2 regions of the Massilia putida genome follow, and region 2 is predicted to be linked to the other one. Evidence: riboswitches for the same ligand, from Rfam matches in the RefSeq annotation. Region 2 holds a riboswitch; the other holds the start of a gene.
The links. A riboswitch is a leader RNA that binds a small molecule or an ion and turns the genes downstream of it on or off. The one in region 2 is predicted to bind glycine.
Positions count from the first base shown of each region.

Region 1: linked by a shared signal. The riboswitch ahead of BVG12_RS01280 (D-amino acid dehydrogenase) and the one ahead of gcvT (glycine cleavage system aminomethyltransferase GcvT) in region 2 are both predicted to bind glycine.

Region 1 is NZ_CP019037.1:191,789-207,875, forward strand. It holds gene prpF (2-methylaconitate cis-trans isomerase PrpF) at 1-863, shown strand, start outside; gene BVG12_RS01250 (TetR/AcrR family transcriptional regulator) at 1,054-1,677, shown strand; gene BVG12_RS01255 (LysR family transcriptional regulator) at 1,742-2,644, opposite strand; gene BVG12_RS01260 (porin) at 2,791-3,951, shown strand; gene BVG12_RS01265 (M20 aminoacylase family protein) at 4,000-5,175, shown strand; gene BVG12_RS01270 (MFS transporter) at 5,200-6,465, shown strand; partial or broken gene BVG12_RS34910 (L-serine ammonia-lyase, iron-sulfur-dependent, subunit alpha) at 6,541-6,788, shown strand; glycine riboswitch at 6,848-6,941, shown strand; gene BVG12_RS01280 (D-amino acid dehydrogenase) at 7,103-8,326, shown strand; gene BVG12_RS01285 (acyl-CoA dehydrogenase family protein) at 8,429-10,675, shown strand; gene BVG12_RS01290 (amidohydrolase family protein) at 10,970-12,049, opposite strand; gene BVG12_RS01295 (enoyl-CoA hydratase/isomerase family protein) at 12,180-12,971, opposite strand; gene BVG12_RS01300 (enoyl-CoA hydratase-related protein) at 13,014-13,832, opposite strand; gene BVG12_RS01305 (acetyl-CoA acetyltransferase) at 13,829-15,367, opposite strand; gene BVG12_RS01310 (acetate--CoA ligase family protein) at 15,364-16,087, opposite strand, start outside.
Region 2 is NZ_CP019038.1:1,404,083-1,420,169, forward strand. It holds gene smc (chromosome segregation protein SMC) at 1-2,900, opposite strand, end outside; gene BVG12_RS08520 (phosphatase PAP2 family protein) at 3,114-3,782, opposite strand; gene BVG12_RS08525 (DUF1631 family protein) at 3,976-6,318, opposite strand; gene BVG12_RS08530 (hypothetical protein) at 6,693-6,911, shown strand; gene BVG12_RS08535 (ATP-dependent Clp protease proteolytic subunit) at 7,076-7,633, opposite strand; glycine riboswitch at 7,789-7,874, shown strand; glycine riboswitch at 7,893-7,993, shown strand; gene gcvT (glycine cleavage system aminomethyltransferase GcvT) at 8,046-9,170, shown strand; gene gcvH (glycine cleavage system protein GcvH) at 9,219-9,599, shown strand; gene gcvP (aminomethyl-transferring glycine dehydrogenase) at 9,748-12,627, shown strand; gene BVG12_RS08555 (MCP four helix bundle domain-containing protein) at 12,732-14,348, opposite strand; gene BVG12_RS08560 (hypothetical protein) at 14,507-14,833, shown strand; gene BVG12_RS08565 (peptide chain release factor 3) at 14,946-16,087, opposite strand, start outside.

The sequences.
Region 1 (16,087 bases), on a different replicon from region 2:
TCGTCGACTGGAATGGCGAGTGCGGCAGCCTGTCGGCGGCGGTCGGCGCTTTCGCCATCGGCAGCGGCATCATTCATCGGGAGCGTCTTCGTCGAGGCGGCATCGTGGACGTGCGCATCTGGCAGGCCAACATCGGCAAGACGATCATTGTTCGCGTCCCTGTCGTGCACGGGCAGGCCCAGGAGACGGACGACTTCCAGCTGGAATTCATCGACCCGGTCGTAGACGTCAAAGGGACTGGCAGTGCCATGTTCCCGACCGGGAAGCTGTGGGACGAACTGGACGTCCCGGGCATCGGCACGTTGCCCGCGACCCTCGTCAACGCCGGCGTCCCGACGATCTTCGTCAACGCGACCGATATTGGTTACACGGGTACGGCACTCCAGGAGACCATCAACGGCGACCCGAAGGCGCTGGCGATGTTCGAGACGATCCGCGCCCACGGTGCCGTGCGCATGGGCCTGATCGGGCAGGTGGAAGAGGCGGCACGAAGCAGGCACGTTCCAAAGCTCGCCTTCGTGGCCCCGCCCGCCGATTACGTGTCCACAAGCGGCCGACAAATTGCAGCAGGGGATATCGATCTGGTGGTACGCGTACTCTCGATGGGCAAATTGCACGACGCCATGATGGACACGGTGGCGGTGGCAATCGGCAGCGCCGCCGCGATTCACGGCACCGTGGTCGGCCAGGCTGCGGCTGGCGATGACCGCGAGGTACGCATCGGCCATCCATCCGGCACGTTACGCGTGGGCGGCGACGTGCTCCAGATAGGGGGAGAATGGATCGTGATCAAAACCATGATGCGCCAAAGCGCGCGCGTGCTGATGGAAGGCCACGTTGGCGTGCCGGACGAAACGGTTTGAATCGATCCAGCCATTCCCGTCCTGATGGTGATACCAACGATGTGTCACGGTTCGGTACTGACAGTGTCGCCGGCAGGCGAACGTTTTGCCGCATGTGCCGGGACGACGCAATACGATGACTTCGCGGAAGGGATATCTGCGGTCCTTCCGCAAAAGCCTGTGCCCTTCCGTCGACCCTGGAGAGTCTAGCATGGGCAAAGCGGGCAGGACGCCACTGTGCCGGGTGGACGAACGCGACGATGCCTTGCTCGACGTGGCCAAACATCTGTTTTTCGAACGGGGATTCGCCCAAGTCAGCATCGAGTCGCTTGCGCGTGCTGCGGGCGTGGCCACACGGACGATTTATACGCAATTCGGTGGCAAACATGGCGTGCTGTGCAAGATCATCGATCGTGAACTCGAGCGCGACATCGCCTGTTCGGCCGAGTTGCGGGACAGGCACCAAGGCGTCGACATCACCTTGAGCACGATTGCGCTCCACCTGCTTCGCCAAACGCTTTCACCAGTGGCGCGCCGGTTGTACGCCGACGCCATGGCTGCGCGTGACATCCCCCTCGCGCAGAAAATCGATCCTGTTCATTGTGGTCCATGGCGACGGCACCTGGAGCACTACTTCGCCACGGCCGTATGGTCGGATCGGTTGTGCCTCGCATGCGGGCCGGAAGTGATGTCGGATATGTTTTTGGGATGTGTCATGGGCGCCCAGTCGAGAGCACTCAAGTCGGACCCGCCTTCCGTTTTTGACGAGGCAGAATTGAAGGCAATGGCGGACGGCGTAACGCGGAGGTTCCTGACTTCGGTGGCTACTCTGTAACAGAAACGATCGCCTGGAGGAAAATACTACTGCTGGAAATGCTGGCCTGGCGATATACCCATACTTATCTGCGCTTGGCGGCAGTGGCGTGAAGGCATCGAATACACGCTGCTGCGGCCGGCGTCAGCAAGTCTTCGTCCTGATACGCCAGGAATATGTTCATCCCCGGCAATTCCGTGTCGAGTTCGATCGGGCTCATGACCCCTCGCCGAAACAGCTCGTCCAGCGTCGTAAATGCCATCTCGCCCCAGGCACTCACGGCATTCAGCCTTTGTGCCAGTTGAAAATACAATGTAACCGACGAGCAATGCAGGACCTGTGTCGGCAACGGCACGTTGAGCTTGGAGAACAGCGTACGCATGAAACTGAACGCGTCGTCGGGCGCATCCATGACAAGCCATTCCAATCCTCCCAGTTCCTCGATGGTGTGGCGCGCGCGCGCGCGCGTACCGCCGATTGCCAGCCTGGACGCCGTGCTGTAGAGCTTGACCCATTTCAGGCCCGCTGGCCCGGTTTCGCCGTAATGGCTGACGATACCGAAGTCGAGCATGCCATCGCGCAGTCCGTCGATGATCTGCGACGGCCGCAATTCCAGCAGATGCAGGAGCGTCGACGGGCGCTGTTTGCGAAAAGTGCCGACCGCTTCCGCCACGATCGCGCCGCCGACCGGCGGCGACAATCCGATCGTTACCCGTCCGCTCTGGTCACCACGCAGGGCATCCACTTCTTCGTAGATCTTATCCACTTCCTTCTGGATAGCGCGCGACCGCTTCGCAATCATCGTGCCGTACGAATTGAGGGTCGCTCCCTTGGCAGCGCGGATGAGCAGGGGAACGCCAAGCTCGCGTTCGAGTTCGATGATCGACTTGCTGAGCGCCGGCTGGGTGACGTTCATCAACCGTGACGCTTCCTGGATACTGCCGGCCTTGGCGATCGCCACCAGCGCTTTCAACTGGTTCAACTTCATGAGTGCTCCGAACGGGAAACGCCTTTAAATATAACCAAATTTTATACCAGTGAAAACTTTTCCTTTGTTGGAAAAATGCAGCTGTCGTTTAATCGTCCTGTCATAAACGATTACGGAAACGACTTAACCAGGACAGGGGGACGGCAGTGGAAGCGCGGAAGATTCAACTGAAGGTGGGTACGCTGGCAGTGGTTTTGTACGCAGTACACGGGGCAGTGTGTGCGCAAGGTGTGTTTGAATCGTTCCTGCCCGGTTTTTATCCTGGCTTGATACCGAAGGCCGGCGATGCGTTCAAGGTTTACGGATCGGTTGACCTTTATCTCGACCGTCTCGATGCAGGTGGTACGACGGTAAACCGCATGCTCAGCGGCGGCACATGGACGTCGAAGCTCGGCTTCTACGGACGGGAAGAGCTGGGCGGTGGCACCGCAGTGTTCTTCGATCTCGAGGCGGGACTGAATGCGGATGACGGCACGCTGCAACAGGCGGGCACGCTGTTCAATCGCCAGTCCACGATCGCGATGACCAATCCGCGCTACGGTACGCTGCAGATGGGTAAGCAGTTTGGTGTCGGCCTGCAGTTGTACGTCGACCCGTTCCTCGGCAATGCGAAGATTTCGCCCTGGGCCTACCTGAGCGGTGCCGCCGATCTCGGCAAAGGGTCCAGCACGGTGGAATCCCGGGTCAACAAGTCGATCGTCTACATGTCGCCAACCATCGCGGGTCTCAGCACCCAGTGGCTGTATGCGGTCAAGACCGACCGGTCGCAGGGCGGACCTGCCACGCAAAACCGCGGCGTGAACCTGACCTGGGTGACCACACCGGGCGGCCATCGTCTGTACAGCGTGGCGTCGTTCAACCAGACCTGGTGCGATCCGAAATCCGGCGATCCCAGCCAGGTGACCTGTACCGATACCACGGTGCGCACCGATGCATCCGGGGCGGCGCTTGTCTATGACATGAGCAAATATGTGGTGTCCGCTTCCTACCAGCTGATCGCCCCGAAGCGCGTGGGAAATTACATGGCCCGCGTCAGCTCGCTGGGCGGTACGGCACGGCTCGGCGCCAACCTGTGGAAGCTGTCGGTCGTGTACCGCGATACCACGCAGAGCCGCAACCACGCCTTCGCCACCACCCTCGGCGACGAGTACTTCCTGTCGAGGCTCACAGCCCTGTATTTCCGCTATTCCCTGATCCGGAACGGCGCCAAATCCGCGATGACGATCGACTACGCGAGCGGGTCGCCGCTCCCGACTGCCGGCGCCAGGGTCTCCGATCTCGCGGTTGGCATGTACCACAACTTCTGACCGCGCAACACGCCGTTCAGCCTATCAACAACCCAACACAGGTTCATCATGAGTCACATCGAAAAAGCCAGGCAAATGGCGCCCGAATACACCACCATCCGCCAGTGGATCCACCGCCATCCGGAACTCGGATTCGAAGAACAGGAAACCAGCACGCTGGTCGCCGCCAAGCTGCGCGAACTGGGGTACGACGTGACCGAGGGCGTCGGCGGCACGGGCGTCGTCGCCACCCTCAAGCGCGGCAACTCGACGCGCAGCATCGGCCTGCGCGCCGACATGGACGCGTTACCCATCCGGGAAGCCCCGGGGCGTGCCTACTGCAGCGTCCATGACGGCAAGATGCACGCCTGCGGCCATGACGGCCATACGGCAACCTTGCTGTGCGGTGCGGATTACATCGCCAGGCATGCTGATTTCGACGGCACCGTGCACCTGATCTTCCAGCCGGCGGAGGAAACCCTGGATGGCGCCCGCAAGATGATCGAAGACGGCTTGTTCGAGCGCTTCCCGTGCGATACCGTTTATGCGATGCACAATGCGCCCGGGTTGCCGGTCGGCCAGGCGGTCTGCCTGGAAGGGCCCATCACCGCGTCGTCGGATCGCGCCACCGTGCGCATCCGCGGCAAGGGCGGCCACGGCGCCATGCCGCATCTGACCCGGGATCCGGTCCTGGCCGCGGCAGCCCTCGTGATGTCCCTGCAGTCCATCGTCGCACGCAACGTGTCGCCCGACGAGACGGCCGTCATCAGCGTGGGTGCCATCCACACGGGCGAGACCTTCAACGTGATTCCCGACGAAGCCGTCGTCAAACTCAATACACGTGCCTGCACGCCCGAGGTACGCAACCAGCTCGAAGAGCGGATCAACGGGGTCGTGGCGGGCGTGTGCGCCACCTATGAGGTGTCGTTCGAGATCGAATTCGAACACTGCATCGGGGTATTGGTCAATCATCCCGAGCCGACGGCGGTCTCGAGGAAAGTGCTGACCAAGCTGCTCGGCGAGCAGAACGTTATTACCGTCAAGCGCAAGGGCGGTCTCGGCAGCGAAGACTTCGCCACCATGGCCGAAGCGCGGCCGGGCTGCTATATCGCACTTGGCAACGGCGTCGGCACCTTCGGCGGGTGTTCGGTGCACAACCCCGGCTACGATTTCAACGACGAGATCATCCCGATCGGCGCCGGTTTCTGGGGCGCGCTTGTCGAGACTGTGCTCGCGCCGGCATAACGATACCCACGAGGAGATATCGACATGAGCACCCCCCACACCGGCCACCGCCGGATCACGATACTGCTGCTGATGTGCGTGGTCGTCATCAGTGCCTGCGACAAGCTGATCTTTTCATTCGCGGGGCCGGCGATCATCCGCGATCTCGCATTGACGCCAGTGCAGTTCGGATTCGCTGGCAGCGCATTCTTCTTCCTGTACTCGGTGTCCGGCATCGCGCTGGGCTTTCTCGCGAACCGGGTCAAGACCAGATGGATCCTGGTAGGCATGTCGGCGGTGTGGGCGACCTCGCAGTTCATCGTCAACTTCGCGTCCGGCTTTGCTTCGCTGGTGGTCAGCCGCCTGCTGCTGGGCATCGGCACCGGTCCGGCCACCGCGATCACCCAGCACGCCGGGTTCAAATGGGTCGCGCCGGGCGAACGGGTGAGGATCTCGTCGCTCCTCCAGATCAGCTTGGCCATCGGCGGGCTCTTGTCCGGCGCGGTGCTGCCGCTGGCCATCCTGAAATATGGCTGGCGACAGTCGTATGTCGCCCTTGGCGTCCTGAGCCTCGTCTGGATCGCGCTGTGGCTGGTCTTCGGCCGCGAAGGCCAGGTCGACGACCGCGCGCACGGCGCAGCAGGCAAGTCGGCCACGTACCGGCAGCTCCTGCTGAACCGAACCTTCATCACCGTGTCCCTCCTGGGCTTCATCGGGTACATGCCCAACGTGCTCGGATTCAGCTGGCTGGCCGTCTATCTGCAGCAGGGCGTGGGGCTTGCGCCGGGCACGATGGCCATCTACCTCACGACCCTGACGCTGGCCGTGATCGTACTGAGCTACATCGCGTCCTGGCTGGCGGAACGTGCGCTCAAGGCAGGGACATCGTTCCGGAAAGCGATGGTTGTCCCGCCGATGCTGGGGTGCGCGGTGGGCGCCGCCGCCTATTTTTCCATGCACCTGGCGCACCGCGACATGCGCGCCGTGCTGGCCCTGTATTTCATCGGTTCCCTGGCAATCAACCTGCTGCCGGTATTCGGCTACGCCATCGTGGCGCACATCGCGGCGCCGGAGAAGCGTGGGGCCATGCTCGCGATTCACAACGGCGTGGTGACCAGCGCAGGCATCGTCGCCCCGGCTGCGATTGGACTGCTCATCGCACGCTCGGGTGGCGACGTCAGCGCGGGCATGGAACTGTTCTTTGCCGTGTTTGGGATCGTTGCCTTTATCGGCAGCCTGATTGGGCTCGCGTGGATCCAGCCTGACGGCGCGGAAGCAAAGGAAAAGGTGTATGGCCGTCAGCGTATTTGATTTGTCCAAGGTCGGCATCGGGCCCTCGAGTTCACGCACGGTCTTCGCGGAACACCCAATGGCCCGAACTGTACCGGCATCATCCCGGCCGTGCTGCGCGACGATGACCGCCCCGTCCCGGGCGCGACCGATGACGGCATCGTCGACTTCCTTCTGACGGCCGGCGCCGTCGGTATGCTCTACAGCTGGGCGCCAGATTGGGCCAGGTCGGGAACGCGGCGGAGATGGGCATGGAACACCACCTGGGCCTGACCTGCGACCCCTTGGGCGGGCTCGTGCAGACGTCGCGTGGCGGCCTGGCCGTCAATATCGTCGAGTGTTGACACATCTTCGCGACCGCCCGGTGCGGCCGCATCAGGTTCTACTATCGCGGCTCGACGCCGCCATCGTATCGGGAGAGACTGTCCGCCAGGCGGAACAGCGCCGAAGGAGCAACCGCCCCGGAAACTCTCAGGCAAAAGGACCGGTACCGATGCTGAACACTCTGAAGAGCTGCCCGGCCGACGTCGCCGGGTACACCGCAGGAGCAAGTGCAGGCCTTTACAACGGCCCGCGTGAATCTCTCAGGTCCAAAACAGAGGGGGTGTCACTGCGCAGGTGCGCAATGATCGACCTTTGACGATCGGGAGTTATCCTCATGAGAACCATCACCATCATCGGCGGCGGCATCACCGGTGTCACCACTGCCTATGCGCTCGCGAAGCGCGGCTACGCCGTCACCCTGCTGGAACGGCACCCCTATGCAGCGATGGAAACATCGTACGCCAACGGCGGCCAGTTGTCCGCTTCGAATGCGGAAGTCTGGAACCACACCTCCACCGTGCTCAAGGGATTGAAGTGGATGCTGAAGAACGATGCGCCGCTGCTCGTCAATCCCAAACCGAGCTGGCACAAGCTGTCGTGGTTCGCCGAATTCGTCGCCGCCATGCCGCGCTACCGCGACAACACGATCGTCACCGCCAGGCTGGCGGTCGCCGCGCGCGAGCACCTGTTCCGATGGGCTGCGGACGAACGCATCGACTTCGACCACAAGCGCGAAGGCATCCTGCACATCTATCGCGACCGCGCCGGATTCGACCACGCCTGGCAGGTATCGAAGCTGCTGGCACAAGGCGGACTGCCGCGGCGCGCCGTCACGCCGCCTGAAATGCGTGCGATCGAGCCCACGCTGGCCGGCACGTACTACGGTGGCTTTTACACCGAGAGCGATAGTACCGGCGACATCCACAAGTTTACCTTCGGTCTCGCGTCAGCCGCCCAGCGCCTCGGCGTGAAGATGCGATTCGGGTGCAGGGTGATCGATCTCGCTGCCACCGCGCATGGTGCCGAGGTCGATGTGCTGCAAGATGGTGCCAACGATAAGGTGCTCTGCGATGCGGTGGTGATCTGCGCCGGGACGGCGAGTCGCGACCTGGCCGCCCGCGTGGGCGACCGTGTCAATGTGTATCCGGTAAAGGGCTATTCGATTACGGTCAACCTTACGGATGACGCCAGCCGGGCCGCTGCTCCCAATGTCAGTCTGCTCGACGATGCCACCAAGCTGGTGACAAGCCGGCTTGGCGTGGGGCGCTTTCGTGTTGCCGGGACGGCCGAGTTCAATGGTTTTAATCGCGATATCCGAGCCGACCGCATTGCGCCGCTGATTGACTGGGTAAGGCAATGCTTCCCCGGCGTGAGCACACGCAGCGTCGTACCATGGGCCGGATTGCGGCCAATGATGCCTGACCTGATGCCGCGCGTCGGCCGCGGCAAGCGTCCGTCGGTCCTCTACAATACCGGGCATGGGCATCTAGGTTGGACACTGTCGGCAGCGACCGCGGAGATGACGGCCGACCTCATGGCAGGCATGTTGCCGACCTGATGCGGTCGGACGAGAAAAGGATATTAATCATATATATGTTTATTGACAGCGTGCGACCCGTCTGGATACACTTCGGGATCGCTCATCCAGACGGAGACATTCATGAATGCACTGCTTCACCCGGCCAGCCAGACAACTGACGCAGACCGCGCGCTGCTACGCGATAGTCTGCGCAATATGCTGGCCGAGCATTGGCCGGCCGACCGCGCACTGGACCACGCCGCCGATCCGGCGGCTGTCGCGGCGATCACGCTGCGGCTCGGATCGCTCGGCGTGCTCGCGCTGGGCGGCGAGCAAGGTTATGGCGGCTTGCGCGAAGTACTGGTTGCGATGGAAGAACTGGGGCGCGCGGCCTGTCCGGCGCCCGTCACGGCCGCCGTGGTTGCCAACATGCTGCTGGGGCGTGGCGCCGACGCTGAAGTCGATGCCCTGCTGGACGCTGTGGAAGCCGGCAAAGCCAGGCTGGGCCTGGCGCTGGGCGCCGACGATGGCGACGCACGTGCCGGTCGCGCCGTGCTGCGCGACGCAAGCCTGCAAGGCGAGCTGGCCTTCGCGGAAGGCGCGGCCGGGGCCACGCACCTGCTGGTCCGAGCCGAACGTGCCGACGGGACACCGGTGATCGCGATCGTCGAGGCCGACGCGGCCGGGGTTACCGTGGTATCGACACCCGGCCTGTCAGTCCCACCGCTCGCGCAGCTGCACTTCGACAACGCGCCCGCAACAGTTGTGGAGGTGACTTCCGCGGCGTTGGATGAGGCGGGTCTCGTCGTGCGTTTGAGCCTGCTGGCCCGTGCATTGGGCGCAGCAGGCAGGGGGTTCGATCTGGTCCTGCAACACGCACGCGAGCGCAAGCAGTTCGGTCAACCGATCGGCCGCTTCCAGGCGGTACAGCACAAGCTGGCGGATTGCCTGACCCGGCTGGATGGCGCGCGGCTGACACTGGACAATGCGGCCGCCAGCCGCGACCGCGGCGGCAGCGATTGGCGCTATTACGCATCCGCTGCGCTGGCGTTTTCCGGTCCGGCGCTGCGCCAGGTATCGCTGGAGACGCATCATGTCTTTGCCGCGATCGGATATGCCGAGGAACACGAAGCGCCGCGCCATTTCCGCCGGACGCATGGGGATCTCGTGCGTTGCGGCGGCGTGCAACGCGCACGTGCGGAGCTGGCGCAATGGCTCCTCCGTGACGGCACGCCGTTGCCCGAATACGATCTGGGCGAGGTCGGCAATGCTTTCCGGCAGGAGGTACGGGCGTGGATCGCAGACAACTGGACCACGGACCGCAAGCTCGTGCAGCAAGAGCTGCCGCCCGAGAAGCGTGGCTACGACCCGGAGTACGCGCGGCGCCTGGGCGAGCAGGGCTGGAATACGCTGAGCTGGCCCAAGGAGTACGGCGGACAGGCCCGCACGCCGTTCGAGCAACTGGCGTTCATCGAGGAATGCCAGCTGGCGGGTGCCCCGAACAGCCGTGGCGGTATCCAGGCCCATGCGCTGATGACCTATGGCACGCAACAGCAGAAGGACGAATTCCTGCCGCGTATCGCGCGCGGCGAGATCACATTCTGCCTTGGCTACAGCGAGCCGGAAGCGGGTTCCGACCTGGTGGCGCTGAAGACCACCGCCGTGCGCGATGGCGACGAATGGGTCATCAACGGCCAGAAGTTGTGGACCACCGGTGCCGAGTATGCCGATTACATGTGGCTGGCCGCGCGCACCGATCCGGATGCGAAACCGAAGCATGCCGGAATCAGCGTGTTCATCGTGCCCATGAATACACCCGGCATCACGATCCGACCGTCGATGGCCATGTATGGGCATACGTTCTGCACCGAGTTCCTCGACAACGTCCGGGTTCCGGCCACCGCCCTGGTCGGCGAAGTCAACCAGGGCTGGGCGATCCTGACCGCGGCACTGGCGACCGAGCGTATCGTGATGGGCGGCTTCGTCGCGGCGGCGCGTGCCGCCTTCGAGCAGGTCGTCGCGGCGCTGCGTGCGGCGGGTACGATCGATCCGGTTGCGGCCGACCGGATCGGCACGCTGGCCGCGGAAATCGAAGCGGCGCGCCAACTGCTGACGCGCAGCGTCGCGATGGCCGAGCAAGGCCAGGTCGCGACCTGGGAAGCGGCGATGAGCAAGGTGTTCAGCGGCGAGTTGATGCAGCGCCTGGGTGAAGCCGCGCTGGATATGCTCGGCACGGGAGCGACGCTCAGCCAGGGCGCGCTCGGCGCCATCACGGATGGGCGCCTGGAGCATATGCTGCGCCATTCGATCATGATCGTGGTCGGCGGCGGCACCAATGAAATCCAGCGCACCCTGATCGCGCAGCGAGGGCTCGATCTTCCCCGCTGAGGGCGAAGCGCATCAGCGAACACTTCTATTCCTCCATTTGCCGCCAAGCCTCTTCGGGACCTGGCGGCTTTTTTTTGGCCCGCCGTCAGTGCGACGAAACCGACGCGCCGAGGCAATCGGGTTTGCAGGATGGACGCAGAGCGGCGCGGCGACTGTGCGGACGTACCGTGGGCTTGGTTGGGTGTTGCGGACAGCGCGTATCCAGGATGCAGCAGGGAAGGGAAGACTGTTGCGTTCGATGGGCGAAACTGCCCGGAGGGGCCGGAGGGCGGCCCGGGCGGGCTTGCTGCAGGGTTACGCGGCGCCAGCGCGGTCCAGGCGGAACAGGCGCGCTGCGTTGCCGCCGACAATCGCGGCTTTTTCTTCCTCGCTGATGTCGATGCCGTCGAACAGCTTGCCCAGCACGTCACGCGAATTCGGGAAGGTGCCTTCCATATGCGGATAGTCGGACGCCCAGAGCAACGCCTGCGTGCCGGTGACGTGGCGCGCCATGATCCCCGCGCGGTCGAACTGGAAGGAGCAGGCGATCTGGTCACGGATGATCTGGCTCGGCGCACGTTTGAGCTTCGGGCGCACATAGAAATCGTGGGCGCGCGCCACTTCATCCATGCGCTCGCCGAGGGCGCCCAGCCACGAGGCGCCTGACTCGATCGCGACCACCTTCGCTTCGGGGTTGCGGTCCAGCACGCCTCCGGCGATCAGCAGGCTGAACGTGTCCATCGCGTCGCTGATCTGGCGCGTATAGTTGAAGATGGCGGCACCCGGACCACGCTCGACGACGACGTCAGCCAGACCGGTACCCGTATGATAGATCAGGGGAATGCGCGCGGCCGCAGCGAAGGCGAAGATCGGATCCCATTCCTCGCTGTTATAGCGCGGCACGTCCTTCGGTGTCACGACGGGCAGCATCGCGGCGGTGTAGCCCAGCGCGGCGATGCGCTTGAACTCGTTGAGTGTTTCCGACAGCTTGCCCACAGGCAGTACGGCGGTCGGCACGAATGCGTCGCGGTGGCCTTCCACGTGGGCAATGCACCAGTCGTTGTAGATCTGGGCGGTGGCCAGTTCGATTTCCCAGTCGGGGATGTTGTACAGCATCAGGGCGAGATTGGGGAACAGGACTTCAGCGTCGATGCCGTCGAGTTCCATGTCCTTGCGGCGCAATACCAGGTCGTTCGAACCGTGGCGCGGCGAACCGGAGAAGCCGTCGCCCAGCTGGAGCTTCAGAAGGACGGTGTCGCCCATCTTGACCATGAAGGTCTTCTCCTGCTTGTCCGTACGCAGCGCCAGGTGGTGCATCGACGCAGGCAGTTTCTCGAGATAGATCTTGGCGGGCTCGCTGATGTGGGAATCGGCGCTGAATACAAAACGTGACATGAGGGTCTCCTGTTGGTGTCATCCCCGGATGTGAGGTTGCCGGAATATTCTCACATACCTATAAATGAATGTAAAGATATATATGATTATGCGCGGGCGGCGGCACAGCGGCCGGCTGCCGCCACGCCGCTCAGCGCACCTCGTACGTGCGAGGCTGCTTCGCCAATTCGGCCACGTCGGCCTGTTCCGGCAGGTTGTATCCCAGCTGGCAGTACTTGAGCGCATTCGAGATCGCCGTCGTGCGCGGCAGGTCGAGCGATTCCCAGATCGCCCGCACCGTGCCCTGGATGACGGCGGTGGGTTTGGTGGCGATCTTGGCGGCCAGGGTGTGGGCCCGCTCCCAGAGGGTATCCAGCGACGTGACTTCGCTCACCAGGCCGATACGCAGCGCGGTCGCCGCGCTGATGCGTTCGTCGTTGCCGAGCAGGGCGATGCGCAATACTTCCTGCAGCGGGAGCCGGCGCGCGAGGCCGATCGGTTCGACGGCGCAGACCATCCCGTAGGAAACGTGCGGATCGAAGAATTGCGCATCGTCGGAACAGATGACGATGTCGCTTTCGTTGAGCCAGTAGAATGCCCCGGCACAGCACAGGCCGTGCACCGCCGTCACCACGGGTTTCCAGAGCCGGTTCGCCTTGGGGCCGAGGCTCTCGCCGGGGTCGGACTGGTCCCAGACGTTCTCGGAACCGGTAATGATGGCAGGCGTGTTCAGTTTGACGTCGGCACCGGTCGAGAATGCCTTGCCGGGCGCTGCCCGCAGGACGACCGCGTGGACGGCCGGGTCCTCTTTGATGCGTTGCCAGACATGTTCGAATTCGCGCCGCATTTCCACCGTAAAGGAGTTGAATGCCTTGGGTCGGTTGATGGTAACGGTGGCGACGCGGTCGGGCGTCACCTCGTACAGGATCGTGTTGTAGTCCATCTGGTATCTCCAGGATGCTTTTTCGATTCGGTGGGCGCCGGCCTAGCGGCCAGCCCACCTTGGTGCGCGTTTTTCCAGGAACGCCCGCGGTCCTTCTTTGGCGTCTTCGCTATGGACGATGCGCTGAGCCCACTCGTCATTGATCTGCCACATGGCGTCCTCGCCCGGGCTGGCCGCGGCGCGCACGATGTCCAGCGACGCCTTGACCGACAACGGCGCGTTCTTGACGATGTCGGCGGCGAGCCGCAGCGCTTCCGCCAATACCTCCTCGTCGTCGACGACGCGATTGAGCAGGCCGAGGTCGTACGCCCGGCCCGCCGAGATCGCGTTGCCGGTCACCAGGATCTCGTTGGCCAGGGCACGCGGCAGCAGCTGCGCGATACGAAATGCGCCACCGGCAGCCGCGAGCACGCCGATCTTCGCTTCCGGCAGCGCGAACTGGGCGCTCTGCCCAGCCACGGCAAGATCGCAGGCGAGCACCAGTTCGAAGCCGCCGCCGTAAGCCTTGCCGCGCACCGCTGCGATCCAGGGCTTGGCGCGGCGCGCCTTGACGAAACCTGCGAAGCCGCCACCCTCGGTCGAGAGGCCGGACGCGCCGGCGCGGCCGGTCGTCACGGCCTTCAGGTCGGCGCCGGCGCAGAACACCCCGGTGCCGCTGCCGGTCAGGATGGCGACGCGGATCCGCTCGTCTGCGTCGATCTGTTCGCGAATACGATGCAGCGCCTGCGCGACTTCCGGGTTGATGGCGTTGCGCGCTTGAGGCCGGTTAAGCGTGACCACGGCGATGTGCTCGCCAACCTGCTCGTACAGCACGCTGTCTTCAGATGTCATGGTCGACCCGATGTTGACTTCGTTGTTCATGCCTGCTCCCAATAAGTGTAGCCATCCTCGCGCGTGCGCGCCTGCCCGGCCAGGCCGACGGCCTCGTGCGAGGGCGAGACCAGCGCGGCCAGCGCGGCAGCATCGGTCACACGCGCCAGGTGGCGCTTGCCGCCGGTGGTGCGGCCGATGACGATGCCGCGTTCCGGCGTGCCGTCACGGCCATATTTGACGGTGTAGGTCTCGATCCGCGAGGGGCCGTTGTAAGCGGTCTCCACGGCAGGCACGCCGCGCACCATGGTGTCCAGTTCGTCCTGCAGGTCGAGGTTGCGCACCGAGACGAGTTCCGGGGCGGGGCGGTCGGCCAGCACCAGCGCATGGTGCTTGGTGACATATTCGCCGTTACCGTACAACAGGCCGGTCCGGCCCTGGCCGCTGCGCAGCGCGCGTACCATGGCACAGATGGCGTGGCCCATGTAGTTGTTGACCGGGGCACCGAAGAAGACGAGACCGCCGGTCACCGACAACGGCCGGTCCGCCGGCACGCCCAGTACCCGCCGTGCCAGCTTGGGCACGCAAGGGAAGCAGCTGTACAGTTCCAGCAAGTCGATGTCGCGCGCGTCCAGGCTGTTGACGTGTAGCGTGCGCCGCAGGACCGCTTCCATGGCCGGTGCCTCGGTGAACCTGACGCGACCGAGGATGTCGCGCGGTTCCGCGCCACCGGCGCCGCCCCACACGAATACGACCTGGCTGTCCGGTATGCCCAGCCGGCGCGCATGCGCCAGGCTGGTGACCACTACGGCCGAGGCCTGGTTCACCATCGGATTCGCGACCATCCACTTGGTGTAGGGGTGGCCCACCATGCGGTTGGCCGGAGACGGCGTCGCCACTTCCGCGGCGTCGCGCGCTTGCGGCAGCCAGGCGTAGGGATTGGAAGCGGCGGCCTGGGCCATGAGCGCACCGATCTGCCCGGATTCGGCCTGCGCCTCGGCGTAGCTCTGCTGCCAGTGCGCGCGCAGAGCGTTGTCGTAGAACGGGTAGACGTCGACCGGCGCGAACAGTTCGTATTTCAGTAATTCCGGATGGAAGAAGTCTGGCCGGCGCACGCCCTGTGCGGCCGGCGGCTGCGGTGTCCAGGGTGGCGCCTGCTTCAGCTTGCCCGCGTTCGCCAGCGAGGCCGTCGCTTCGACGCCGCAGACCAGGCCCGCGACCAGTTCGCCCGCCGCAATGCGCTGGGCGAGGTCGCCCAGCAGCTTCGTCGGCATGTTGCCGCCCACCGGACTCTGTCTCGCGTGGGCGGCATGCAGTCCCGCGGCGTCTGCGGCGCTGCGTGCCAGGTCCTCGTAACGCCAACCCATCTGATTGACGAGCTCGAGTGCGCCGATGCTGTCGGCCAGCGCCGCGCCGGGAGGCGCACCGCTGTCCTGCAGGGCGATCCGGATCGCTTCGGCGACGAGGGCCAAAGGCTCGCGGCCGATCTGCTCAGGCTGCACCCGTTCCGTCACCTCGCCGATGCCGATGATGACGGGCACACGTTCCGCACGGCTGTCGTCGATGGCGGCAAGGTGCGTCGTCATGCCTGGCTCCATACGCACAGGCCATCCAGCGCCTCGACGCGATCGCCGTCGACCAGCAGCGGGTTGATCTCGAGCGAGAGCAGATCCGGACCCAGAGCGAGCGCGGCGTCGCCGATGCGCGCCACCGCCTGCGCGACCGCATCCAGGTCCGCCGGCTTGCTGCCGCGGAACCCCTGTAGCAGCCTGGCGCCGCGCAGGCTGCCCAGCATGTCCTTGACGTCGGCGGGCGTGACCGGCAGCGGACGCACCGCCGTGTCGGCCATGACTTCGACCCAGACCCCGCCCAGGCCCACGGCCAGTACCGGACCCCAGTGCGGATCGCGCGCGGTACCGACGAACAGTTCGACGCCGCTCGACCGCATTGGCGAGACGATGATGCCGTCGATGGCGGCTTGCGGACAGTGCTGTCGCACCGAAGCGTCGATGGCGTTCCAGGCCGCCGTCACCGCGTCGTCGCCTTCCACGTTCAACTTCACGCCGCCGACCTCGGTCTTGTGCTGGATGTCGGCCGACAGGATCTTCAGGGCCAGCTTGCCGCCAATGTCGCGCGCGAATGCCACCGCTTCGGCGGCGCTGCGCGACACCTTGGCGGGGATCACGGGCACGTCGCGCGATGCGAGGAAGTCCAGGACTTCGCGTTCCGTGCCGGGGCGGACGGCCGATGCCGGCGCGGATTCGGCCGGATGCGCGGTTGCCGTCGTTTCCGGGTTGGCCACCCGG
Region 2 (16,087 bases):
AGCGCCGCGATGGCATTCGTCAGGCGCGTCACCTCGCCCTGCAGGTAAGCCGGCTTCATCTCGGGGTCGAGCTTTTCGGACAATGCCGCCTCGTCGGCGCCCGTGGCGGCCAGCGCTTCCGCGAACTGTTCCTGGTTCAGGCGCGCGGCCTGCTCCTTCAGTTGCATCTCGGTGATGCGCTCGCGCTGCGGCTGCAGGCCGCGCTCCGCCTGCATGCGGGCTTCCTCGGCCGCGCGCAGCTGCTGCGTGAGCTGGTCCAGTTCGTGGCGCGCGTCCGCGAGCGCCTTTTCCTGCTCCGTGCGGCGCGCCAGCAATTCCTGCAAGCCCTCGGCGGCCGCGCCGGATTCGAGCGCTTCCAGTTCCAGCTTGCCGGCCGCGATGCTCTCCAGGACCTGCGCCGCCTGCTGGTGCGCGGTGGCGATCGTGCGGCGCAATTCCTCGATGCGCGTGCGCTGGGTCTTTTCCGCGAACACGGCTTCCTGGGCCGCGCGCTCCAGGTCGCGCAGGCGCTGGCGCGCCTCGGCCAGCACGCGTTCCTGTTCCTGGAACTCGACCTGCCCATCCTCGTACGCGCCCTGAAGCTCGGCCAGTTCCATGTCCAGCTCTTCGAACTGCGCTTCCGCTTCCGCCTTGGCCTGCCGTTGCTCCGCTTCCTGCGCGGCGATCTCGTCGAGGTCCGCCGCGATCTGGCCGCTGCGCTGGTTGAAGCGCGCCTCGACCTCGGCCTGCTTGACGACCTCGATCTGCAACGCATGCACTTCGCGCTGCAAGGTCGCGACCTTTTGCCGGCCATCCTGCAGGCGGCGCTGCAGCTCGCTCACCGCCGCGTCGGCGCGGGTGGCGCGGGTGCGGGCCTCGTCCAGCAGCAGCGCCTGCGCACGCAGTTGTTTGCCGATGTTGTCGATCTCGTGCTGGCGCGCGAGCACGCCGTCCTGCTCGGCGTCCGCCGCGTAGAAGCGCACGCTCGCGCTCGTGACCATATGGCCTTGCGGCGTGACGAAGCAGCCGCCCTGCGGCAGCTTGCCGCGCAGCGCGAGCGCCGTGCCCGGATCGTCGGCCGCGTAGACCCCGAACAGCCAGTCGTCCAGCAGGCCGCGCAGGCCCGGGTCGTTCAGTTTCAACAGGCTCGCGAACGGCTTCAGCCCGTGATGATCCTGCGCACCGGCGCTGCCGGGTGCGGGCGAATACAACGCGAGGCGGGCCGGCGGCGCGTCGCCGAAGAAGCCGCGCGCCCAGTCGAGGTTCGACACTTCCAGCGCGCCCGTGCGCTCGCGCAGCACGGATTCCAGCGCCGTCTCCCAGCCCGTCTCGATATCGAGCTTCTGCCACAGGCGCGGCAGCTTATCCAGCTCGTGCTTCTGCAGCCACGGCTGGACCTTGCCCTGCGTCTGCACGCGTTCCTGCAGCTGGCGCAGCGCGGAGAGCCGCGCTTCCAGCTTCGCGTTGGATGCGGACTCCTGCTGGACCTGTGCATGCGCGTCGCGCCGCTCCTGCTCGACGGTTTCCTGGCGGCTCGCCGCCTCTTCCAGCATCAGGTTCTGCTCTTCCAGCGCCAGTTGCTTTTCCTCGAGCTGCAGGCGCAGGTTGTCCAGGTGGCCGGCGTCCGGCAGGTTCAGGCCGCCGCGCTCCTGCTGCAGGCGCTCGCGCCGCGTGGCGAGGTTCGCGAGAATGTTCGAGGCATTGCGCTGGTGCGCGGACGACAGCTCGATGCGCTGCTGGATCTGCATGATGCGGGCGCGCGACTCGGTCGACTTGTTCTGCGCCTCGCGCCATGCGGCTTCCAGGTCGGGCAGGCGCTCGTTCTGGGCCTCCGCCGCGATCTGGGCGCCTTCCACGCGCGCGGCCAGTTCCTCCAGACGGAACTCCGCTTCCTCGATCTGCTCCTGGGTTTCGTTCGCCTGGTTCAGCCATTGCTCCCGCTGGGCGGTGAGCGTCCCGATCTGGTTCTGCAGGCGCGTGCGCGACTCGACGACGAACTTGATCTGCGCTTCCAGGCTGCCGATCTCGGAATTGGTCTGGTACAGCGCGCCCTGCGCCACGTGCAGGCGGTCGCCTGTCTCGTAGTGCGCCTGGCGCATGCGCTCCAGTTCCAGCTCGAGGTTGCGCATCTTCGCGTTCTGCTCTTCCAGCCCCGTCTGCGCCTGCTCCATCTCGAGGAACCAGCGCGTCTGCTCGGCCTTCGCCTCGTTGCGGCGCAGGAGCCACAGAAGTTTCTGCTTTTCTTCCTGGTCGGCCTGCAGCTGGTGGAAGCGGTTGGCGACGGCGGCCTGCGCTTCCAGTTTTTCCAGATTGGCGTTCAGTTCGCGCAGGATGTCTTCGACGCGCAGCAGGTTTTCGCGCGTGTCCGACAGGCGGTTTTCCGTCTCGCGCCGGCGCTCCTTGTATTTGGACACGCCCGCCGCTTCCTCGAGGAACACGCGCAGCTCTTCCGGGCGCGATTCGATGATGCGCGAGATCATGCCCTGGCCGATGATGGCATAGGCGCGTGGGCCCAGGCCCGTGCCGAGGAAGATGTCCTGGATGTCGCGCCGGCGCACCGGCTGGCCGTTGATGAAATACGTCGACGTGCCGTCGCGGGTCAAGGTCCGCTTGACGGCGATCTCGGCATACTGGCTCCATTGCCCGGCCGCCTTGCCGGCGCTGTTGTCGAACACGAGTTCGACCGACGCGCGTCCGGCCGGCTTGCGGTTCGTGGAGCCGTTGAAGATGACGTCCTGCATCGACTCCCCGCGCAGCTCGGACGCTTTCGATTCGCCCAGCACCCAGCGTACGGCATCGATGATGTTCGATTTGCCGCATCCGTTCGGGCCGACCACGCCGACCAGCTGTCCCGGCACCTGGAAATTGGTGGGATCGACGAAAGACTTAAATCCCGACAATTTGATGGAGGATAGACGCACGTTCGCTTACGGTTTGGGGAGAAGTCGATAAAGGCTGCATCATACCATCTGCGCCTTGCTTTTCGGCCAAGTTTTGGCTCGCGCGCGCGCCGGTGCGGGGGAAGCTCGAAAAACCGTCGCGGACGCAATGTCGTTTGAGAAGCGCAGCTGCAGGCGCGTACAGCGGGCATCGCAAACGACCGTGCAACGCGCAACCGGTTTGCCGACGTGCCCTCAGGTGCAGAGGACGGCAAAGCGCACCCTGGCGGGCGCGCACGGCGGCACGTACGGCCCTTGGGCGGGCTGCCAGTCGTTGCGCAGGTACACCCGGTCGCGCCCGGACAGCGCCAGCGCGGCGGCCGTCAGCCACTGGTGGGAATACGCGGGATCGGCGCGCGGCAGGAAAATCGTCGCGGCGAGCAGCCCCAGCAGCAGGGGCTGGGGCGAACAGTCCCGCGCGGCACGCGCGCGCGCGAGGAACAGCGCGGCCGCGCCCAGGCCCAGCAAGCAGCCGGACAAGGCTTCGCTGGCGGAATGGGCGCCGACCTGGACCCGCGCCAGCGCCACCGCCACCGCCAGCAGGCCGCCGGCCGCGACCGCGATCAAACGCGCCCGCCGCGGCTGATGCTCGACGAGCAGGAATAACGCGACCGGGAACACGGCGGCGGCGCGCGCCGCGTGACCCGAAAAGCCGGTGAACGACAGCGAGCGGATGCCGATGCCCCAGCCGATGAACGCGATCTGGCTTCCCGCCGCCACGAGCATGGCGCCGCCGAACACGAGGCACCAGACGAGCGCCAGCCGCCAGCAGCGGCTGCCTATGAGCCAGGCCGTCACGCCAAGGGCGAGCAGCGCCGTGACGTTGAGTCCGCCCAGCGCCGAAAGATGGGACCACCAGAGCATATTGGATCGGAGGATGGATTTACGACGGCTCGACTATAACCCGGCCTGCTGACTGATACCAACACGTAGGGTGGCCGGCCGCACACGCTGCGCCTGAATGGTCATGACGATGGCGCCGTCCACGCGCCGATCGTTGTCGCACGAACGTCTGCGCAGGCACCGTTTGAACGCTTGGACGGCAAAGCCGTCCACCCTACGACATCGCGGTCACGATTGACGAGTCGTTGACGGCCCCCTGCGCCATCGCTTCCGACAACACCTGCCCCACGACGCCGTCGATGGCCAGCACCCGCGCGCTGCCCTCGTCGAGGGCGGCCGCCAGCTTGTCGGCCGGCAGCGAGAACGCCTCGCGCCGTCCGGCGCCCGAGAAGATGAACAGCGTGCGCAGCGGACTCACCCACGCCAGCTTGACCTTGCGCTCGCCGTCGCCCGTACGGAATGCCAGCCACATGCCGCGCTCCAGGCCGTCGACGGCCGACACCGCCGCCGCCCGCGCCGCGGCCTGTTCGGCTGCGGCATTTTCCAGCTCGACCCGGCGCAGCGCGTCCTGCTGGGCCGCGAGGGTGGCCAGTTCCAGCTGGCGTTCGGGCGACAGCTCGATGGGCGCACGCACGATCGCCGCATGGTATTCGGCCAGGCGGGCGAAGAATTGCAGGCGCTCCGCGTCCTGCCATTTGATGGCGTCGAGCCATTTATTCAGCGTCGCGAGCAGGCGCGGCAGCCGGGCGATCAAGGCCTTGCGCTGTTCCTGCGTGGCCTTGGGCTTGACGCTCCAGATCAGATCGTCCATGGCGCGGGTGGCGTTGCCGACGGCGCCCGGGCGCGCATCCTCGATCGTGTGGGCGAACGTCAGCACCGTCGTCCAGCGCTGTTCGAGGAAGCCGCTGACGACGTCGACGACGCCCCCGGCCTGCACGCGCAGCGCGACGGCGTCGCGCGCCTGGCGTGCCGCCACCTGGTGCCGTTCCTGCTTGATGGCCGTGGCGACCGGAGCGGCCAGCGCCGCTTCCTGTGCGGACTCGTCGGCCGCGATGCCGGCCTCCAGTTCGGCGACGGCGCTGGCGAACGCATCCGGCTTGGCCTCGCCCGCGCGCGCGACGCTGCGCTGCATGGCCTGGAACAGCGGGTCGTTCGCGTTCTGGCGCTGGTCCCAGCCGACGCGCGACATCAGGTCGACGAGCCGGCGTGCCGGGTGCGCTTCCTCGAAGAAGAAATTCTTGTCGAGCAGCGCCGCCTTGAGCACAGGCACTTGCAGCAACTGCAGCAGCGCGCGCGTACGCGGCGGAATGCTGTCGTCCAGCAGCACGGTCTCGAAGACGCGCGACAGCAGGTCCAGCGTGCGCTCGTCGCCGCGCGGCAAGCTGCCCTGGGGCAGGCTCTGCTTGAAACGCGGCAGATAGAACACATCGGGCGCCTGCGCGCCGGATGCGGCCGCCTGCGGTTCCTGCGCCAGGACCGGCTCGATGCGTGCCAGCAAATCCAGCAGCGGCGCCGCGCCGTGGTTCTGCGCCAGCGCCCCGCGCAGGGCGGCGGACCAACCGGACTGGGGGATGTCGGAAGCGGCCGGCGCGAAGCCTGCCGCGGGCTGTGCAGGGATGCCGGACGGCGCGGCGAATCCGGACGCCGGCCGGGCGCCGGACGCCGCCCGACCCGCCTGCCCTGCCTGCCCCGCCGCAAACGCGCCGGCGCCGCTGGGCCGCCAGCCGCCGGCGCTGGACGGCAGGTCGGGCAGATCCGGAATCAGCGGCACGCCATCCTCGCCGCCATCGTCGCCGAACAGCTTGCGCAATCGATCGGCGAGGGCTGCGCGCTGGCCGGCGCGGGCCGCTTTCGCGGCGGCCGCGTCGTCCGTCTTCTGGATGCGGTAGGCATCGACGGAACCCGGCTGGCCGCCCTTGCGCAGGGCGGCGATGAGGGACTCGAGCAGCGGCCCGAAATCGAACACGACGTCGGGGCGCAGCAGGGTCAGGATGAGGCCGTGGGCATCGGTCTCCGGCTCGAACTCGCGCCATGCTTCTTCGATGGCGCCGAGGAAGACTTCGGGACGGAAAGGATTGCCGTCGGCACGCAGCACGCCGCGTCCGAGCAGCATGCCGAGGCGCACGGCCAGGGTCGCGAGGGCGTCGGAATGGGCGATGTCGAACGGCCGGGCCAGCGCCCCCAATGCGAGCCGGCTGTCCATTTCGTCCAACGGGACGAGACTCAGCGCGGCGGCCGACGGGCGCTTGGATGCGGCCTGTGGCAACAGGCGGTCGAGTTCGCGGCGCAAGGCCAGCTCGATCGCGCCCGACGCCAGGTGGAAAAAGGCGTAGGCGTTGTCCTTGAGCAGGCGGGCCGACTTGACGCGGCGGTACACGTCCTGCGGATCGCCCTGCTGCTGGCCGACGTCGCCCAGCGCCGCGGCCATCCGGGCCGTCATCGCGGTCAGCTGCTCCTTGACGTGGTCGGCCGCGATACCGGCGAGCGCATCCAGCGTCGCCTGTTGCGGCGACGCGGCCTTGCGGGCGGCCGGCGTCTGGTCTTGGCTGGATGACATGGTGGCGATAAAAGCGGAGGCATCCATATTGTGGCACATTATTTCCAAGTGGCAACAGAAATCGATATGCCCAGCGGGTCGCGCAGCGCCGAGATAAAAATGCTTATGCTATTGAAGAGCCAGTCTTGCGACATAAAACGCTATGCTGCACCGCAAGATAACGGTTGCCAGCGAATAAGAATATGCGAATTCCGTGCATACGGAGAAGATTATTGCTTTCGAAATGCGCCTTGTCCTACAACAGTACAAGGGGTGATCCGATACCCGATCAATTGCCGCGCTCGCATCATTGCATTACCGAAATCGCTACCGAATGTCAATGTTCGGCGGCACATCGGTAAGCACGACATCTCCACTATCAGAAAGGAATGATCATGGCTGCGAACAAAAATTCTTCGCGCTCGGGCAACCAGGGCGGCTCCCACGAACAACACGTCAAGGCTGGCCAGCAAAGCCACAAAAACGACGGCAACAAGCAGTCGGGTTCCGGCTCGGGCTCGCGCTCGGGCGGCTCGGGCGGCACCCGCGGCGGCACCCCGGAGCAGCACGCCGAGGCTGGCCGTCAAAGCCACAAGAACGACAACAAGCGCTGATCGCGGCGCACGCCGGACCGATCCGATTTCCGGGTTCGGTCATACACGGTAACGACACAGGAAGTACGGAAAGAGCCTGAAGCGGGACAACCGCTACAGGCTCTGTCTGTGTTTGTGGAACGCACGAACGCCGCCCGTGCGGACGGGCGGCGCGAGACGGCGAATCAGATGTTGCGCAGGTACGAGCCCTTGGGCGGCGCGAAGTCGACGATGTCGTCGATCATCCCTGCCACCTTGGCGTCGCGCGCGTTCAGGTGCAGGTCGCCGTACTGGTGGATCCCCCACTGCTCCGGCGTCAGCTCGATGTGCTTGCGCAGGATCGATTCCGTGCGCGCATCGTCGGCGCGCAAGCCTTCGACGATGATGTTGAGCGCATCCGGACGCGAACCCGGCGACGCCGTCGCATGCGATTTGTGGATCATGAAGCGCGCCGTCTCGCTCGCATAGCGCTGCTTGCCCGCCAGGAACAGGATCACCGCGATCGATGCGACGGCGCCGCCGTTGTACATGACGCAGTTGACGGGCGCATTGGCCAGGAAGTTATACAGGCACAGGCCGTCGCTGACATAGCCGCCGTTCGATTGCAGGAGGATGTGCGCGGTCTCGATGCCGTCCTCGTTCATGCTGGCCACCGCTTCGAAGACGCGATGCACCATGTCGCTGTTCACGTCGCCGGACAGGGTAAAGTACCCTTCCTTCTGTTTTGCTTGATCTTCGCTCATAGTGGTCTCTTCTGTCGCAAGGGTCGTAGAGCAAGTGTAACAAAACACGTCCGCAGGGCCATGTGGCCGCGCTGCAATAGTGCGCACCCTCGCCGGTCGCCCTCGCCCGCCGCCCTCTCCAGATTGACTTCCCGGCACCACTCGCATAGACTTCGCAGTCTTGATCGGGAGAGCGCAGCACAGGCTGCCGCCGAAGGGGCATCACCCAAAAACTCTCAGGCAACCGGACCGGTCGGGGGCTGCTGCGCGATAAGCGCGGCGGACCAACTCTGGAGAGCGGCCTTCACGGCCCACCGAAGGGGCAGGCGATGCGACACGACGCGCCGCTATCTCTCAGGTACCGAGGACAGAGGGGTGTGAGAGCATGCGGATCGCCGCGTGCGCGACCCCATTTTCTGCCGAGGATCCACCCATGACGCTCAAAGCGACCCCGCTCAATTCCGTACACCGCGCCCTCGGCGCCAAGATGGTCGACTTCGGCGGCTGGGACATGCCCGTCAACTACGGCTCCCAGATCGAAGAACACCATGCCGTGCGTGGCGATGCCGGCATGTTCGACGTGTCGCACATGTGCGTGGTCGACGTGCGCGGCGCCAACGTGCGCGCCTTCCTGCGCGGCCTGCTGGCCAATAACGTCGACAAGCTGCAGGCGCCGGGCAAGGCCTTGTACTCGTGCATGCTCAATCCCCAGGGCGGCGTCATCGACGACCTGATCGTCTATTACTTCGCCGAAGACTGGTTCCGCCTCGTCGTGAACGCGGGCACGGCCGAGAAGGACATCGCCTGGATCCGCCAGCAGAACGACGCCACGGGCAGCGGCCTGACCATCACCCCGCGCCGCGCCGACCTGAGCGATGATGGCATCGCCCTCGTCGCCGTGCAGGGTCCGAACGCCCGCGCGAAAGTCTGGCAGGTCGTGCCGCAGACGCAGGCGCCGTCGGAGGGCCTGAAGCCCTTCAACGCCGTCGTCGTGGAAGGCACGCCGTTCGGCGAACTGATGGTCGCGCGCACCGGCTACACGGGCGAAGACGGCTTCGAGATCGGCGTGCCGGCCAGCCAGGTCGAGGCCTTGTGGAACGCCCTCGCCGCCGCCGGCGTCAAACCGGCCGGCCTGGGCGCGCGCGACACGCTGCGCCTGGAAGCGGGCATGAATCTGTACGGCCAGGACATGGACGACAACGTGTCCCCGCTGGACGCGGGCCTCGCCTGGACCGTCGACCTCGTGTCGGAACGCGACTTCATCGGCAAGTCCGCCCTGCAGCAAGCCGGCCAGAAGCAGAACTTCGTCGGCCTGATCCTGCGCGAAAAAGGCGGCATCCTACGCGCCCACCAGAAGGTCGTGGCCGCATCGGGCAATGCCGGCGAGATCACGAGCGGTACGTTCAGCCCGTCGATGCAGCAGGCGATCGCGCTGGCGCGCGTGCCGCTGGACGTGGCGATCGGCGATACCGTCCACGTGGAAATCCGCGACAAGAAACTGGCCGCGTCCGTCGTCAAACTGCCGTTCGTGCGTAACGGCAAGATCCTCGCTTCCTGAACAAACACTTATACTTACCGCACCATCCATCACTACGGAGTTACGCACATGAACATCCCAGCCGACCTGAAGTACACCGAGTCCCACGAGTGGGTCCGCCAGGAGGCCGACGGCACCCTGACCGTGGGCATCACCGAATATGCGCAGGACGCCCTGGGCGACATCGTGTTCGTCGAACTGCCGCAGGTCGGCAAGACCTTCACGGCCGGCGATGACGCCGCCGTCGTGGAATCCGTCAAGGCCGCCAGCGACATCTACGCGCCGGTGTCCGGCACCGTGACCGCCGTGAACCAGGCGACCGCGGACGCGCCGGACTCGATCAACGCGGATGCGTATGCCGCCTGGCTGTTCAAGCTGAAGCCTTCGGATCCGTCCGCCGTCAACAACCTGCTCGACGCGGCTGCCTACGGCAAGACCACCGAAGGTTGATGCTCACCCGTGCGCCTCATCTACGTCGTTCCCGCGCAAGCGGGAACCCATACTGAGCCACCTTCGGCCACTCAGCATGGATTCCCGCTTGCGCGGGAATGACGGCCTGAAGTAGCCCTTCTCGCCGAATCTTTTTCTCGTCCTTATCATGACCCGCACCAGCCTGACCCAACTCGAAGCACGCGATGGCTTCATCCCGCGCCACATCGGCCCGTCCGCATCCGAACAGGCGGCCATGCTGTCCGCGCTCGGCTACGCCACGCGCGCCGAGCTGATCGACGCCGTCGTTCCCGCCAACATCCGCCGCAAGGACAAGCTGGACCTGGGCCAGTTCTTCGAGCCGCTGCCCGAGCAGGCCGCGCTCGCGAAGCTCAAAGGCATCGCGTCGCAGAACAAGGTCATGAAGTCGCTGATCGGCCAGGGCTACTACGGCACGCACACGCCGCCCGTCATCCTGCGCAACATCTTCGAAAACCCGGCCTGGTACACGGCGTACACGCCGTACCAGCCGGAGATCTCGCAGGGCCGCCTGGAAGCCATCCTGAACTTCCAGCAGGTGATCACCGACCTGACCGGCATGGGCATCGCCAACGCGTCGATGCTGGACGAAGGCACGGCCGCCGCCGAAGCGATGACGCTGATCCAGCGCGTGGGCAAATCGTCCTCCAAAGTGTTCTACGTCGCCGACGACGTGCTGCCGCAGACCCTGGAAGTCGTGCAGACGCGCGCCGTGCCGATCGGCGTCGAGGTGCGCACCATCGCAGCCGCCGACATCGGGAACCTGTCCGAAACCTGCTTTGGCGTGCTGCTGCAATACCCGGGCGTGAACGGCGACGTGCGCGATTACCGCGCGGCCGTCGAGAAGCTGCATGCCGCGGGCGCGATGGTCGTCGTCGCGGCCGACCTGCTGTCGCTGGCCGTGCTCACGCCGCCGGGCGAATGGGGTGCGGACGTCGTCGTCGGCAACAGCCAGCGCTTCGGCGTGCCGCTCGGCTTCGGCGGCCCGCACGCGGGCTACCTGGCCACGCGCGACGAATACAAGCGCAGCATGGCGGGCCGCCTGGCCGGCGTCACCATCGACGCCCAGGGCAACCCGGCCTTCCGCCTCGCGCTGCAGACGCGCGAACAGCATATCCGCCGCGAAAAGGCGACGTCGAACATCTGCACCGCGCAGGTGCTGCTGGCCGTGATGGCCTCGATGTACGCCGTCTACCACGGCCCGCAAGGCCTGGCTGGAATCGCCCGCCGCGTGCACCGCTACACCGGCATCCTGGCCACCGCGCTGAAGGGCCTGGGCTTCCAGTTGGCGAACGAGACCTACTTCGACACGCTGACCGTCATCGCCGACAATGCCGACGAGATCCACCGCGTGGCCAACGACAACGGCATCAACCTGCGCCGCATCGATGCGCGCCACGTGGGCATCTCGCTGGACGAGACGATCACCCGCGACGACATCGCGCTGCTGGTAAAAATCTTCGGCGGCGCCGACGTGGACTTCGACGCGCTGGACAACGACGCGGCGGATGCGTATCCGTCCGCGCTGGCCCGCACGAGCGCCTACCTGACGCACCCGACGTTCAACCGCTACCACGCCGAGCACGAGATGCTGCGCTACCTGCGCGCGCTGGCCGACAAGGACCTGGCCCTCGACCGCACGATGATCCCGCTCGGCTCCTGCACGATGAAGCTGAACGCGACGTCCGAGATGATCCCGGTGACGTGGCCGGAGTTCTCGAACATCCACCCGTTCGCGCCCGACGACCAGACGGTCGGCTACCGCGAGATGATCGCCCAGCTGGAAGCAATGCTGTGCGCCGTGACGGGTTATGCGGGCGTGTCGCTGCAGCCGAACGCCGGTTCGCAGGGCGAGTACGCGGGTCTGCTGATCATCCAGAAATACCACCAGTCGCGCGGCGAAGGCCATCGCAACATCTGCCTGATCCCGTCGTCGGCGCACGGCACCAATCCGGCGTCCGCGAACATGGTGGGCATGAAGGTCGTCGTGACGGCGTGCGACGCCAACGGCAACGTGGACCTCGCGGACCTCAAGAAAAAGGCCGAAGAGCACAGCGCCAATCTGGCCTGCGTGATGGTCACTTACCCGTCCACGCACGGCGTGTTCGAGGAAGGCATCAAGGAACTGTGCGAGATCGTGCATGCGCACGGCGGCCAGGTGTATGTCGACGGCGCCAACATGAACGCGCTGGTCGGCGTGGCAGGCCCAGGCCTGTTCGGCGGCGACGTCAGCCACCTGAACCTGCACAAGACGTTCTGCATTCCGCACGGCGGCGGCGGTCCTGGCGTCGGCCCGGTGGCCGTGGCCGAGCACCTCGTGCCGTTCCTGCCGAACCAGGCGTCGACGGGCTACCAGCGTGACGAGCAAGGCATCGGCGCCGTCAGCTCGGCGCCGTACGGCTCGGCGTCGATCCTGCCGATCTCGTGGATGTACATCGCGATGATGGGCGCGGAGGGTCTCACCGCGGCGACGGAAACGGCGATCCTGAACGCCAACTACATCGCGCGCCGCCTGGCCCCGCACTATCCGGTGCTGTACACGGGCCACGACGGCCTCGTCGCGCACGAGTGCATCATCGACCTGCGCCCGCTGCAGGATGCCACCGGCATCAGCAACGAAGACGTGGCGAAACGCCTGATGGACTTCGGCTTCCACGCCCCGACGATGAGCTTCCCGGTGCCGGGCACCTTGATGATCGAGCCGACCGAGTCGGAATCGAAGGCGGAACTGGACCGCTTCATCGAAGCGATGATCTGCATCCACGCCGAGATCGTGAAGGTGGAGCGCGGCGAGTACGACCGCATGGACAATCCGCTGAAGGGCGCGCCGCACACGGCGGAAGTCGTCACTGCGGACGACTGGCAGCACACCTATTCGCGCGAAGTGGCCGCCTTCCCGGTGCCGTCGCTGCGCAAGAAGAAGTACTGGCCGCCGGTCGGCCGCGCGGACAATGCGTATGGCGATCGTAACCTCTTCTGCGGCTGCGCGCCGATCGAAGACTACGAGTAAGATCGAACACGACGGGTAAAGTAGGGCGGACAGCTCCGCTGTCCACGCGTCCAGCCAGCGCATGGTGAACGCGTGGACGGCACAGCCGCCCGCCCTGCGAGTCATCAGCGGTTCTTGCCCCGGCTGGACGCCAGCCGGAGGTAAGGCCTCCCGGCCCTGCCCGGACGCAGCGCATGCGTTCCCGGCGGGGCCGCGTCGTTTGTGCGGTGCACCGCTTCGTCGAGACGGAACGCGGCCACCGCGCGCGCGAGGCCAAGGGCTTGCTGCTGCAGCGAGCGCGCGGCCAGCGCCGCCTCTTCCACCATGCGCGAACCCTGCTGCGTGAGCTCGTCCATGCGCACGATCGCCTGCGCGGCGCCGGCCAGGTCGCGCGCCCGTTCGCCGCTTGCGCTGTCGATGCCGTCGACGATGCGCGCCATCTCCTCCACCGCGCCCGCCAAGCCGGCCATCGCGGCGCCCGCGTCGACGACGCAGGCACCGCCGTCGTCGATGGCCGCCACCGTCTCGCGCGCGAGCGTGCGCGCCTCGCGCGCGGCGTGGGAGGCACGCCGTGCGAGCAGGCGCGCGTCCCGCGCACCGCCGTCCGGATCTTGCGCGACGCCGCCGGCGCGCGCCAGCGTGCCCTCGAGCGCGGCACCGATGCGCTCCATGCGCACAGCGGCGCGGCGCACCTGCGCCATCGTCGCCGCGACGCGGTGCACCGTCCCGCTGCCCGCTTCCGCCGCGCTGCCTGCGCGCGCGGCCAGCGCGTCGGCCGCGCGCGCGCCGGCGGCGCCCTCGCCGAGGGTCGCCGCCAGCGCCTGCATCGATGCCGTCGTGCGTTCCAGCGCCTCGCGCACGTGCGTGCGCGGCGGCATGTCGGCGCGGCCCAGCGTGATTTCGCGCGACGCCGCGCCGATCGAGCGGGCCGAGTCCAGCACGTTGCGCAACTGGCCGTTCAAGCCGCGGATGCCGGTGTTGAGCAACCGCGCCGCCTGGGCGATCTCGTCGTCGCCGCCGATCCGCGCCTGGATCGTCAGGTCGCCGCTCGCCAGGCCGCTGGCGGCCGCGCTGATCGCGCCGATGTCGGCCAGCAGCGCGCGCCGCACCGCCATCGTGATCGCCAGCGATGCCGCGATCGAGGACACGATCACCACCGGCATCAGGATCGCGATCAGGTGGACGTCGTCGGCCGCATTCCTCGAGGCCTGCTCGGACAGCGCCTGCTCACGCCGCGCCAGTGCCGTCAGGCGCTGCGCAACGACGGCGAACGCGCGCTCGGCCTTGACCATGGCGTTGGCGCTGATCGACTGGTCGATGCGGGCGATCTCGATCACGTCGCGCACGGCCGGCACGTATTGCGCCCACGCGGCGCGCGCCTGGTCGATGTCGCGCTGCTCGTCGGGACTGTCGGCCGTCTGGCGCGCCAGTTGGGCGAGGCCGCGGTCGACGGCGGCATGCCGGGCGTGCAGGTCGAGCGCGAGCGGGTCGACGCGGACACGGGGAAAGCTGCCGCTGATCCAGGTCAGCACCTGATAGGCCTGGGCGTGCGCGCTGCGGGCCGACGCCGAGAGGTCGGCGGCGGCGCGCATATTCGCCGCGCGGCGCTGGACGATGCTGTCGAGCGAGGCGTTCTGGCGTACCATCGCGTAATAGCTGCCCGCAGACAGGAGCACGAGCAGCACCAGCACGACAGCGGGCGCCAGCAGCAGTTTGGGGCCGATGCGCAGGCGGGCCAGCATGCTAGGACGTGCTCCGGTGAAGCGGATCGAGGGGGAAAGCTGCTGTCATGGTCTCCTCCTGGCTGAGCTATATTTCCGGCGTGCATTAAGTGAATGTACGCCCACCGAGAGGTTGTCCCTTGTGATGGGTCAACCCCGCAACCGTGACAGGAGATTGGATGAGACGTAAGAACGTGGGCGCGTTGCTGTCGGCCCTGGTGTTTCCCGGCGTGGGCCAGTACTACCTGGGACGGCGCAGGCGCGCCCTGCTGTTCCTGGTGCCGGCCGTCGTGGCGGCGATCCTGTATTTCAATTTCGCGCTCGACGAGGCGAATGCCGTGGCGGACCAGCTGTTGAGCGGCAAGATGGCGGCCGATCCGGCGGCGATCGAGGCGCAGCTCGCGGGCGCGCCGACGCCAGTCAGCGTCATGTTGGCCGAAATCGTGTTCGTAGTGTGTTACGTGGGGAGTATCGTCGAAGCGCTGGTCGTCAAGCCGCGGGGGTGAACGGGTGCGTCCGGCAGGCACGTTTCATTGAGCCCCGGGCGCAAATGCCCACCCCACGATTCGATTGACGCCGTAGGGTGGGCTCCCCGAGCCCACCATGCATGCCGATACCTTAATCCAGCTTCGCGGCGTGCTCGCGCGTCGCGTGGAACTGCAGCTTCGGCCAGCGCTCCTGCGTCAGGCGCAGGTTGACGCCCGACGTGGCGAGATAGGCCATATTGCCGGCCGCATCGTAGGCGACGTTGTGCGCCAGCTGCGTCTCGAAGTCGGACAACGCCTTCTTGTCGTCGCTCGACACCCAGCGCGCGCTGCTGATGCTCGCGCCCTCGAACACGGCGTCGACGCCGTATTCGTTGAGCAGGCGGCTCGCCACCACCTCGAACTGCAGCACGCCGACGGCGCCGAGAATCAGGTCGCTGCCCATCACCGGCTTGAACACCTGCACGGCGCCCTCTTCGCCCAGCTGCTGCAAGCCTTTGTGCAGCTGCTTGGTCTTGAGCGGATTGCGGATGCGCACCGTGCGGAACAGTTCCGGCGCGAAGTACGGGATGCCGGTGAACGTCAGCATCTCGCCTTCCGAAAAGCTGTCGCCGATCTGCATGTTGCCGTGGTTCGGCATGCCGATGATGTCGCCCGCGTAGGCCTCTTCCACCTGTTCGCGGCTCGACGCCATGAACGTCACGACGGACGACAGCTTCACTTCGCGGCCCAGGCGCAGGTGCTTGACCTTCATGCCCTTCTCGAAACGTCCCGAGCACACGCGCAGGAACGCGATGCGGTCGCGGTGGGCCGGGTCCATGTTCGCCTGGATCTTGAAGACGAAGCCAGAGAACGGCTGCTCGTCCGGACGCACGGCGCGCACGGTCGCGTCGCGCTCGCGCGGGGCCGGGGCCCAGTCGATCAGCGCCGACAGGATCTCGCGCACGCCGAAGTTGTTGATGGCGGAGCCGAAGAAGACGGGGGTCTGCACGCCCGACAGGAAGCGTTCGAGGTCGAACGGATGCGAGGCGCCGTGCACCAGCTCCACTTCCATCTTGAGCTGTTCCATCTCGAGCGGGAACATCTCCGCGAGGCGCGGATTGTCGATGCCCTTGATGATCTCGTAGGCGCCGTCGGCCTTCTCTTCGCCGGCCTTGAACAGCATGACTTCGTCGTTCAGCAGGTGATACACGCCGCGGAAGTTCTTGCCCATGCCGATCGGCCAGGTCACGGGCGCGCACTCGATCTTCAGCACCGATTCCACCTCGTCGAGCA